Regions from separate parts of the Exiguobacterium sp. s56 genome, predicted to be linked through region 1. Evidence: riboswitches for the same ligand, from Rfam matches in the RefSeq annotation. Region 1 holds a riboswitch; each other region holds the start of a gene.
What was found. Region 1 has a riboswitch for S-adenosylmethionine ahead of KNP71_RS07915 (LVIVD repeat-containing protein). Riboswitches for the same ligand answer to the same signal wherever they lie in the genome.
Positions count from the first base shown of each region.

Region 2: it holds a riboswitch for S-adenosylmethionine, as region 1 does, so the genes downstream of both, KNP71_RS11055 (Na+/H+ antiporter NhaC family protein) here and KNP71_RS07915 (LVIVD repeat-containing protein) in region 1, are expected to answer to the same signal.
Region 3: it holds a riboswitch for S-adenosylmethionine, as region 1 does, so the genes downstream of both, metK (methionine adenosyltransferase) here and KNP71_RS07915 (LVIVD repeat-containing protein) in region 1, are expected to answer to the same signal.
Region 4: it holds a riboswitch for S-adenosylmethionine, as region 1 does, so the genes downstream of both, mtnK (S-methyl-5-thioribose kinase) here and KNP71_RS07915 (LVIVD repeat-containing protein) in region 1, are expected to answer to the same signal.

Region 1 is NZ_JACSLR010000006.1:110,989-113,191, reverse strand. Features, by position in the region: gene KNP71_RS07915 (LVIVD repeat-containing protein) at 1-792, opposite strand, end outside; SAM riboswitch class I at 904-1,018, opposite strand; gene KNP71_RS07910 (YciI family protein) at 1,109-1,483, opposite strand; gene sufB (Fe-S cluster assembly protein SufB) at 1,618-2,203, opposite strand, start outside.
Region 2 is NZ_JACSLR010000011.1:44,128-46,330, reverse strand. Features, by position in the region: gene KNP71_RS11055 (Na+/H+ antiporter NhaC family protein) at 1-957, opposite strand, end outside; SAM riboswitch class I at 1,010-1,105, opposite strand; gene KNP71_RS11050 (GGDEF domain-containing protein) at 1,202-2,203, opposite strand, start outside.
Region 3 is NZ_JACSLR010000005.1:154,715-156,917, reverse strand. Features, by position in the region: gene pckA (phosphoenolpyruvate carboxykinase (ATP)) at 1-335, opposite strand, end outside; SAM riboswitch class I at 651-770, shown strand; gene metK (methionine adenosyltransferase) at 903-2,111, shown strand; gene KNP71_RS07250 (hypothetical protein) at 2,151-2,203, opposite strand, start outside.
Region 4 is NZ_JACSLR010000021.1:18,964-21,166, reverse strand. Features, by position in the region: gene KNP71_RS14740 (2,3-diketo-5-methylthiopentyl-1-phosphate enolase) at 1-334, opposite strand, end outside; SAM riboswitch class I at 404-505, opposite strand; SAM riboswitch class I at 711-813, shown strand; gene mtnK (S-methyl-5-thioribose kinase) at 895-2,046, shown strand; gene mtnA (S-methyl-5-thioribose-1-phosphate isomerase) at 2,043-2,203, shown strand, end outside.

The sequences.
Region 1 (2,203 bases):
CTTGCCATCTGGTGCGTTCCAGTTGTATCCGTCAAAGCTTTCATCGACTTCTGCTAATGAGCGTGGATCGAACTCATATAGCTTCTTCGGTTCCGCCGGGTTGGTGACATCGACGAGTTGGAAGTCCTTCTCTTTACCGTGTGAATAGTAGTCCGCGTAAGGGTTCGAGGCAAGGACCAATACCCGGTCCCCTTGTGTCGTCAAGTAAAGCTCATGTGTGCCTCTCGTTTTCTTCGTCACTTCATAGAAACCCAACTTCTTCGGCTCATACGGGTTCGTCACATCATAAATCAGGAATCCACCTTTAGAATTCGGATTTTTAGAGTCGAGTTGTTGTGCCGATACAACCGCCAAATCTCCTTTGAACGATTTTGTGTTCACCGTCTTCACGATTACTTTTTCCTGCCAAGTCCCAGGAATGTCTTGGTCGGCGAATACAGCGACTTCTTTCGGGTTGGATGGATCTTTCAAGTCAAACACGCGAACCCCGCCGTTTCCTCCACCGGCAGTATTTGTTCCTGTGTATGCGAACCCTTTATGGGCGTACACGTCGGCCGTACTATTTTTTACGCCTTCTCGGATTTCCTTTAATGATACTGCTGCCGTCTCATGTAGATACTTGACGTTCTTGCTTCCTTCCGTCACGGGAACCGAACTGATTTCATCCGAATTGCGCTCCCCTTTCTCAATGATGATGTCCCCAAGCTCGTCATGCGCATATGTAACCGGTAAAGCTGACGAGACCGTTAACCCTGTGACGAGCGCTGCACTTAATAAGAATTTTCCTTTCAAAATAAATTCCCCCTTATATTTTTTTGATAGAAACTCTGTTAGAGGCAGAATACAAAAAAATCCTTCTGAACTCATAAACGAGACAGAAGGATTCCTAAAAATTCCGATTTCCTCTCATCTCTCAGCGTTCGCTGTTAGATTTAGCACCGTTTCCGTACTGGCGATTCAGTACGGATGGTTGCCGGGCTTCATAGGGCTAATTCCCTCCACCTGCTCTTAATAAGAGTATTCATATCAAATTACTTTGTATTATGACGACGTTTCCATGGAATGTCAATATATTTTTCTGCATAATCTTTACAGGTGAAGTTTTCATTCACTCTCGCTCCCGATAATAGTGAACCGGCCGAATCTCGAGCCTCCACCCTAACGCTTCCGCTTCGGGCACTTGGGTCGTCGGATGGATGGAAGCGATTCTGACCGCGTCCTCCATATCCACCGCTTCAATCACGAACGCACTTCCCATGACTTCCTTCGATGCCGTAACAGGCCCATCCGTAATCGAAATCTCCTGTGACTCCCGCTTGAGTTGCTTCATGCTCGCTTCAAGCCCCATGTCCAACAACACTTGTTCACTTGCATATAGCTCCTGTAAGTATGGTTCACACGTCGCCATGATTTGATCGATTTCTAGGTCGGTCTTTTCGTTCATTTTGTCAGCGTTGAAATATCCCGTTACCAAGAACATCATGTGATCTTCTCCTCTCGAATCTACAGTCATGCATCATCTTATCCCATTCCCTATTCCCTGTTTACAGGCATTGCCTACACAAAAAGACGGTCGACATGAAATCATGTCAACCGTCTTTCCTCATCTATTCAGGATTATCCAATCGATCCTTCCATCTCAAACTTGATGAGACGGTTCATTTCGACGGCATATTCCATTGGCAATTCTTTCGTGAACGGCTCGATGAAGCCCATGACGATCATCTCAGTCGCTTCTTCTTCCGAGATTCCACGGCTCATGAGGTAGAAGAGTTGCTCTTCTGACACTTTAGAGACTTTCGCTTCGTGCTCGAGTGAGACTTGGTCGTTCAAGATCTCGTTGTACGGGATCGTGTCCGACGTCGACTCGTTATCCATGATGAGTGTGTCACATTCGATGTTCGAACGTGCACCTTTCGCTTTACGACCGAAGTGGACGATTCCGCGATACGAGACTTTTCCGCCTTGTTTCGAAATCGACTTCGAGACGATTGACGACGACGTGTTCGGTGCGAGGTGAATCATTTTCGCGCCCGCGTCTTGGTGCTGCCCTTTACCGCCGAGAGCGATTGAGAGCGTCATACCGCGTGAGCCTTCACCTTTCAAGATGACGGCCGGGTATTTCATCGTGAGTTTCGAACCGATGTTGCCATCGATCCATTCCATCGATCCACCCGCTTCACAGACAGCACGCTTCGTGACC
Region 2 (2,203 bases), on a different contig from region 1:
TCGGGACGTGAGCGCGTCACGCAAGTACGTGAGTCCGCCGTTATGCGAGATGAGTCCGACGAGCCCACCCATGAGCAATGTCAGGAGTGAAATCTCGGCCATGCCCATCATGCCGTCCGCCATGGCGGTGACGTACGTGGTGACGGCTAGACTGCCATCCAACAGACCGATGATGCCGGTCAGGGCGATGCCGCCGAGCAAGACAAGGATGACGTTCATTCCCGTCAAAGCGAGCACGATAACCGCCAGATACGGAATCAATTTATACCATTCAAACGCCGCCGGCTCGATGGTGGATTCTCCGCTCGATAGGACAGCGAGTAAAATCGTTGTGATGACGGCTGCCGGCAAGACGATCCAAAAGTTGGTGCGGAACTTGTCGCGCATGTTCGTCCGCTGGGTGCGGACGGCTGCGATCGTCGTGTCTGAAATGAACGACAAGTTATCTCCGAACATGGCACCCCCGACGACGGCTGCTGCCGCGATGGCGATATTGACGCCGCTTTCCTCATGGATGCCGAGAGCGATCGGAGCCAGTGCGGCAATCGTCCCGGTCGATGTACCCATCGCCATCGAGATGAAGGCTGCGATGACGAATAGGCCGCTCAATAGGAGCGAGGGCGGTAGTAACGTCAATGCCGCATTGACGGTCGCGTCAATCGCACCGATTGCTTCGGCGACGCTTGAAAACGCACCGGCGAGCAAGAAGATGAACACCATGATGAGGATGCTCGGGTTCCCGGCACCTTGGGCGACGCGTTCGACCGTCTGGGTGACGCTCCCTTTCGTCATCATCGCCGCGACGATGACGGCAATCAAGGCCGCAATCAAGACGGGGAATTTATAAAAGTCGTCATAGTAGATGCCTGCCCCGATAAAGAAGACGAGGAAGACGAGTAAGGGCAAGAGCGCCCATTTGTTAGCTGTTGGTTGTTCCAATCGATTCACCTCATTCATTAAAATAAAAAGAGAGCCTTCTGAAAAAAGGCTCTCTCTACAAGAAACACTTTTTTCATCTTTCGAGCAGACCGCTCGCTGGATTTGGCACAGGTTACCCGCTGCCGAGACGTCATCGGGCCAGTCCCTCAGTCTCTCTTGATAAAAAAGTTGTGATATTTAGTTATAAGACACGTTCCCTAACGTACCTGTTTCAAATCTGCTTGTCAATAGCAAACCCCCACGCGATGAACGTGGGGGCGAGTCAGGTCGTTAAGAAATTATAGTGGGCGACGCGGTTGCGACCGGCGTACTTCCCACCGACGTAGAGCGCGCGGTCAGCGTTACGAATCGTATCGTCAAGACGTTTGTCGCCGAACGACTGAATCGTATCGACACCGATTGAAGCGGTGACGGGTATATCGATTCCGTCGACGTGGAACGGTTTGTTCTCGATTTGTTGACGGATGCGCTCAGCAATCTCGACGGCGGCCTCAACATCACAACGGTTTAAGAGCAAGATGAACTCTTCACCACCGTAACGGGCGGCAAAGTCTTCGGTGCGGAGCACTTGACGAATGCGGCGACCGAATTCTTGGAGCACACTGTCTCCGACTTGGTGACCGTGCGTGTCGTTGATTTTTTTGAAGAAGTCGATATCGAGCATCGCGACGGAAATCGGATACATCGAGCCGTCCGAGATCTGTTGAATCCCGTATTCATAAAAAGCCCGTGCATTGGCAAGCAGCGTCAAGCTGTCCGTCCGGCTCTCGGTATAGAGGCGGTCGCGTTCATGACAACGACTGATCGTCCGATTGAACGACTTGAGCAGTTTGACAATCTCGCGTTGAATGATGGGCGGATAGCCATAGACGTGCTCGCCCGTCATCACAATCCACGTGCGGATTCCTTCGATTTCCTCGGAACGGACCGAGATGAAGCTATGATAGTCTTCATTAAATTCGTTCGACAGCGGGGCGTCCCATTCGAAGCGCATCTCGTACTCGACCGAGGCTTCGTTCGGATAGGTTGCATCGAGTAATTCAAAGACGACATGGCGATCGATCGGCTGGCGCGTCTTCAAATCAAAGTAAAGTGTGCGATCAAACAGTTTGAACTCGACGTACCCTTCATCGTACTCGTTGAGTCGCTCACATTGACTGAGGAACACTTCGATGGCTTGTGCCTCGCTTTGCGATAGCGATACGGCTTCTTTTGCTTCATCATATTGTTCAATCAACGATTTGAAGGCGTCTTGTCGACCTTT
Region 3 (2,203 bases), on a different contig from region 1:
TCTGCCCCCGCAGACGCCTCGAGATAATAGAGCTTGTCTTTCGTTTCGAGGTGCGTCAACACTTTGTCGAGTAGCGCGGTGAACTTCTCTTCCGCGATCGGTTGGTTGACTGGACCCCAGTCTACTAAATGATTGCTGACTTCATCTTGCACGACGAATTTGTCTTTCGGTGACCGTCCTGTGAATTTCCCGGTACTGACCGATAAAGCCCCGTCTTTCGTCAGTACGCCTTCACCGTTGCGAATGGCTTCTTCCACCAGTTCTGGAACCGTCAAGTTCCGCATCATGTCGGCACCTTTAATTAATTCTTCGATTTTCAGGAGCGTTGTCGCCATCCTGAATCCCACCTTTCCCCTAAATAGATGTGGATGAAATCCGCATACTTCCGCGTTTAATCAGTATGACGTTTTTATTATATGTGACATACTAATCAAAAACAAGCATTTTTTACCCTTTAAAGTAAGCGCTTTCTTACATTGTCATTCTAACATATTCTGTACCAGGTCATAGTACAAAAACCAAAACGGACAAAAAAATGTTTGATATTTCACAAACATAACTATTTGACCGTTTGTGAAAAGTTTGACGAATTCGGTCGATACGCTTGACAGAACGGGGTGTCATTTATATGATGGTCTTCGTAACGGATACTCTTATTCTGAGCGGTGGAGGGAACAAGGCCCTACGAAGCCCAGCAACCGTCCGATTTTTCATTGTTATTCGGAAAAGGTGCTATCCTGAAGCGAAGCGTAAGCTTCGAACGATAAGAGGGTAAGGAAGAACGATTCAACCTTTCCCATTTGAACATGGCGAGAGGTTTTTTTCATTACCGTCCCAAAGCAACGCGTAAGGGGAACGAGTACCGTCCACACATCACCCTTTATTATAGGAGGTTTTTCGAAATGGCAAACTTGAACCGTCGACTTTTCACTTCGGAGTCCGTCACGGAAGGACATCCGGATAAAATTTGTGACCAAATCTCAGATGCGATTTTGGATGCAATTTTAGCTGAAGATCCAAACGCCCGCGTTGCGGCTGAGACGTCTGTCACAACAGGTCTCGTGCTCGTAGCAGGTGAAATCACAACATCAACTTACGTGGATATCCCGAAAGTTGTTCGTGAAACTGTTCGTGAGATCGGCTACACACGTGCGAAATATGGTTTCGATGCAGAGACTTGTGCTGTCCTCACATCGATCGATGAGCAATCGGTAGACATCGCGCAAGGTGTTGACCAAGCGCTCGAAGCTCGTGAAGGACAAATGACTGAAGAAGAAATCGATGCGATCGGTGCTGGTGACCAAGGTCTCATGTTCGGTTACGCAACAAAAGAGACGCCGGAACTCATGCCGCTCCCGATTTCACTCGCTCACAAATTGTCACGTCGTTTGGCAGAAGTTCGTAAGAACGGCACGCTCGCTTACCTTCGCCCAGACGGTAAGACACAAGTGACAGTCGAATACGACGAAGCGAACAACCCAGTTCGCATCGACACAATCGTCATCTCGACACAACACGCGGAAGACATCACGCTCGAGCAAATCCAAGCTGATTTGAAAGAGCACGTCATCGATGCAGTCATCCCGGCTGAACTCATCGACGCGGACACGAAATACTTCATCAACCCGACTGGCCGCTTCGTAATCGGTGGACCACAAGGGGATGCAGGCCTCACAGGACGTAAAATCATCGTCGATACGTACGGTGGATACGCTCGTCACGGCGGCGGCGCGTTCTCAGGTAAAGATCCTACCAAAGTTGACCGTTCAGCAGCGTATGCAGCTCGTTACGTGGCGAAAAACCTCGTTGCAGCGGGACTTGCTGACAAAGCAGAAGTTCAACTTGCTTACGCAATCGGTGTTGCTCACCCGGTATCGATCGCGGTTGATACGTTCGGCACAGGCAAATTGAGCGAGACTGAGCTCGTCGAACTCATTCGTGAGAACTTCGACCTCCGTCCGGCCGGCATCATCAAGATGCTCGACCTTCGTCGCCCAATCTACAAGCAGACAGCAGCTTACGGCCACTTCGGTCGTACAGACGTTGAACTCCCATGGGAGCAAACGGACAAAGCGGCAGTGCTCGAAGAAGGCGCGAAACGTTTCGCATAAGCATAGAAAAACGACCTTTCACTCGAAAGGTCGTTTTTTTTAGGCTTGCGGCTTGTCTTCAGTTGTTGAGTTCTCTTTGCCAAGTGCTGTAT
Region 4 (2,203 bases), on a different contig from region 1:
CGAACTTGGCGCCTTTGAAATGAGGGGCGAGCGTCTCGGGCAACGTCAAATCGATTAACCGAATCGAATCGTCGAGGGACAGTTTCCCGAACGTCGTCGTCAAGATGGATGAAAAGTCAGGGCTGACATTATGTAACGGGTAGCGGATTGTGAAGCGGCTCGTCGTATCCGTATGTATGGTCGACACGACCTCACCGCGATACGCCTGTAACTGCTCTTGCTCTAAGTGAGGCAGCTCCGTCCAAGTACCGACCGTCAGCTCGAGGGCGATTTTGTCGGCGACGGTCGCGACCGCGTCCGTTCGTTTGATTTCATATGTGGCAGTGATACTCATATGGTTCCTCCTTCCAGGCAAACAAAAAATGACCCCATGCCGAGGCAAGAGGTCATCATAAAAAATGAACTCTTATCTCTCAGCTTTCGCTGCAAGAATTAGCACCGTGCCATCTCTGGTCGGTTGCTGCGACATCATCGGGCTCGTCCCTCCGTCTGCTCTTGATAAGAATGTGATTTGAAGTTGTGAAATTTAATTGAATTTTTGCACAGAATCATCATGTCGTCAATTCCTTTTTTTCCAAAAAAAATATTTTGGGAAGTTGTTTCCATATATGCACAAAAAAAGACGGAGTTGCGTCGAGAAAATGACGTTGACAATCGTGACGTCGAGTCCGTAATATTCATCACATAAGTTCACCGAATCGAATAACACACTCTTATCGCGAGTTGGCAGAGGGAATTGGCCCGATGACGCCGCAGCAACCGACCACTAGGCACGGTGCTACATCCACCAGACGAATGTCTGACAGATGAGAGGAACAACCATTTTGGCTGTGCCTCTTTCTCGCGGAGAAAGGGGCTTTTTTTGTGGGCAACGTACAGGAAGGGGAAAACATCATGTCATATCAACCATTTACAGAACAGACCGTCGTCGAGCACGTCCGTCAATTAGGATACTTGCAAGAAGGAATCGCCGAGTGCGAGGAGATCGGGGACGGCAACTTGAATCTCGTGTTTCGGATTCGCCAAGGCGAACAGCGCCTGATCGTCAAACAAGCGCTCCCATACGCCAAAGTCGTCGGTGAGAGCTGGCCGCTCACGCTCGAGCGGGCATGGATTGAACAGTTGGCACTCCGTGAGTTTGCGACTGTCGCGCCTCGGTTCGTCCCGGCTGTCCTTGGCAGCGACCGGACACTCGCTTACACGATTATAGAAGATCTATCTGATTATGAGATTGTCCGCACCGGCTATTTGAACGGGGAGAGCTACCCGGAACTCGCCCGTCATGTCGGTGAATTTTTGGGCGAGACGCTGTTTGCGACGTCGGATTACGCAGCTGGACCGATCGCGAAGAAGCGGATTGAACGCGACTATTACAACCCGGAACTGTGCGACATCACGGAGAAGCTCATCTTTACCGACCCGTTCAAAGACGCGGAGTCGAACAACATCGAGGCGGCGCTTCGAGAAGACGTCGAACGCCTCTGGCAGGACCAGGCGCTCAAGGTCGAGGTGACGAAATTGAAAGTCGGGTTCGTCACGAAACATGAGGCGCTCCTGCATGGGGATTTACATACGGGCAGCATCTTCGCGACCCAACAAGAGACGAAAATCATCGATCCAGAGTTCGCGTTTTACGGGCCGTTCGGCTTCGACCTCGGTCAAATCATCGCCCATTTGACGTTGTCGACGTTGCATGACCCGCTCAAACGCTTCGAACGTTTCACGGACGTCTTGACGGTGTGGGAGACGTTCGAGAAGACATTCCGGGCCAACTTTGAGCGCGCCGTCGAGCCGTTCAACACGGACGGTTTCGTCGACGAGTTGTTGCGGACGGTCTTCAGTGACACGATCGGCTACGCCGGTTGCGAACTCATCCGCCGTGCCGTCGGGCTCGCCGGTGTCGCCGATCTCGAGACGTTGCCGGAAGCGACGCGGCTCGAACGGAAACGTGACGCGCTCGCCCTCGGGACGGCGCTCATTAAAGAACGCCACAGCGTCGAGTCGATTGACGACTTGGTGACGCTTCTGTCGGGGGTGCGCGTATGACGGTCCAAAACATCCGCTTCCATCCGCCGACGGACGAACTCATCGTATTGGATCAGACGTTGTTGCCGCATGAAGAGCGTTACGTGACGATTGAGACGCTCGAACAAGCGGAGCATGCCATCGAGACGCTCCAAGTCCGTGGCGCTCCGGCCATCGC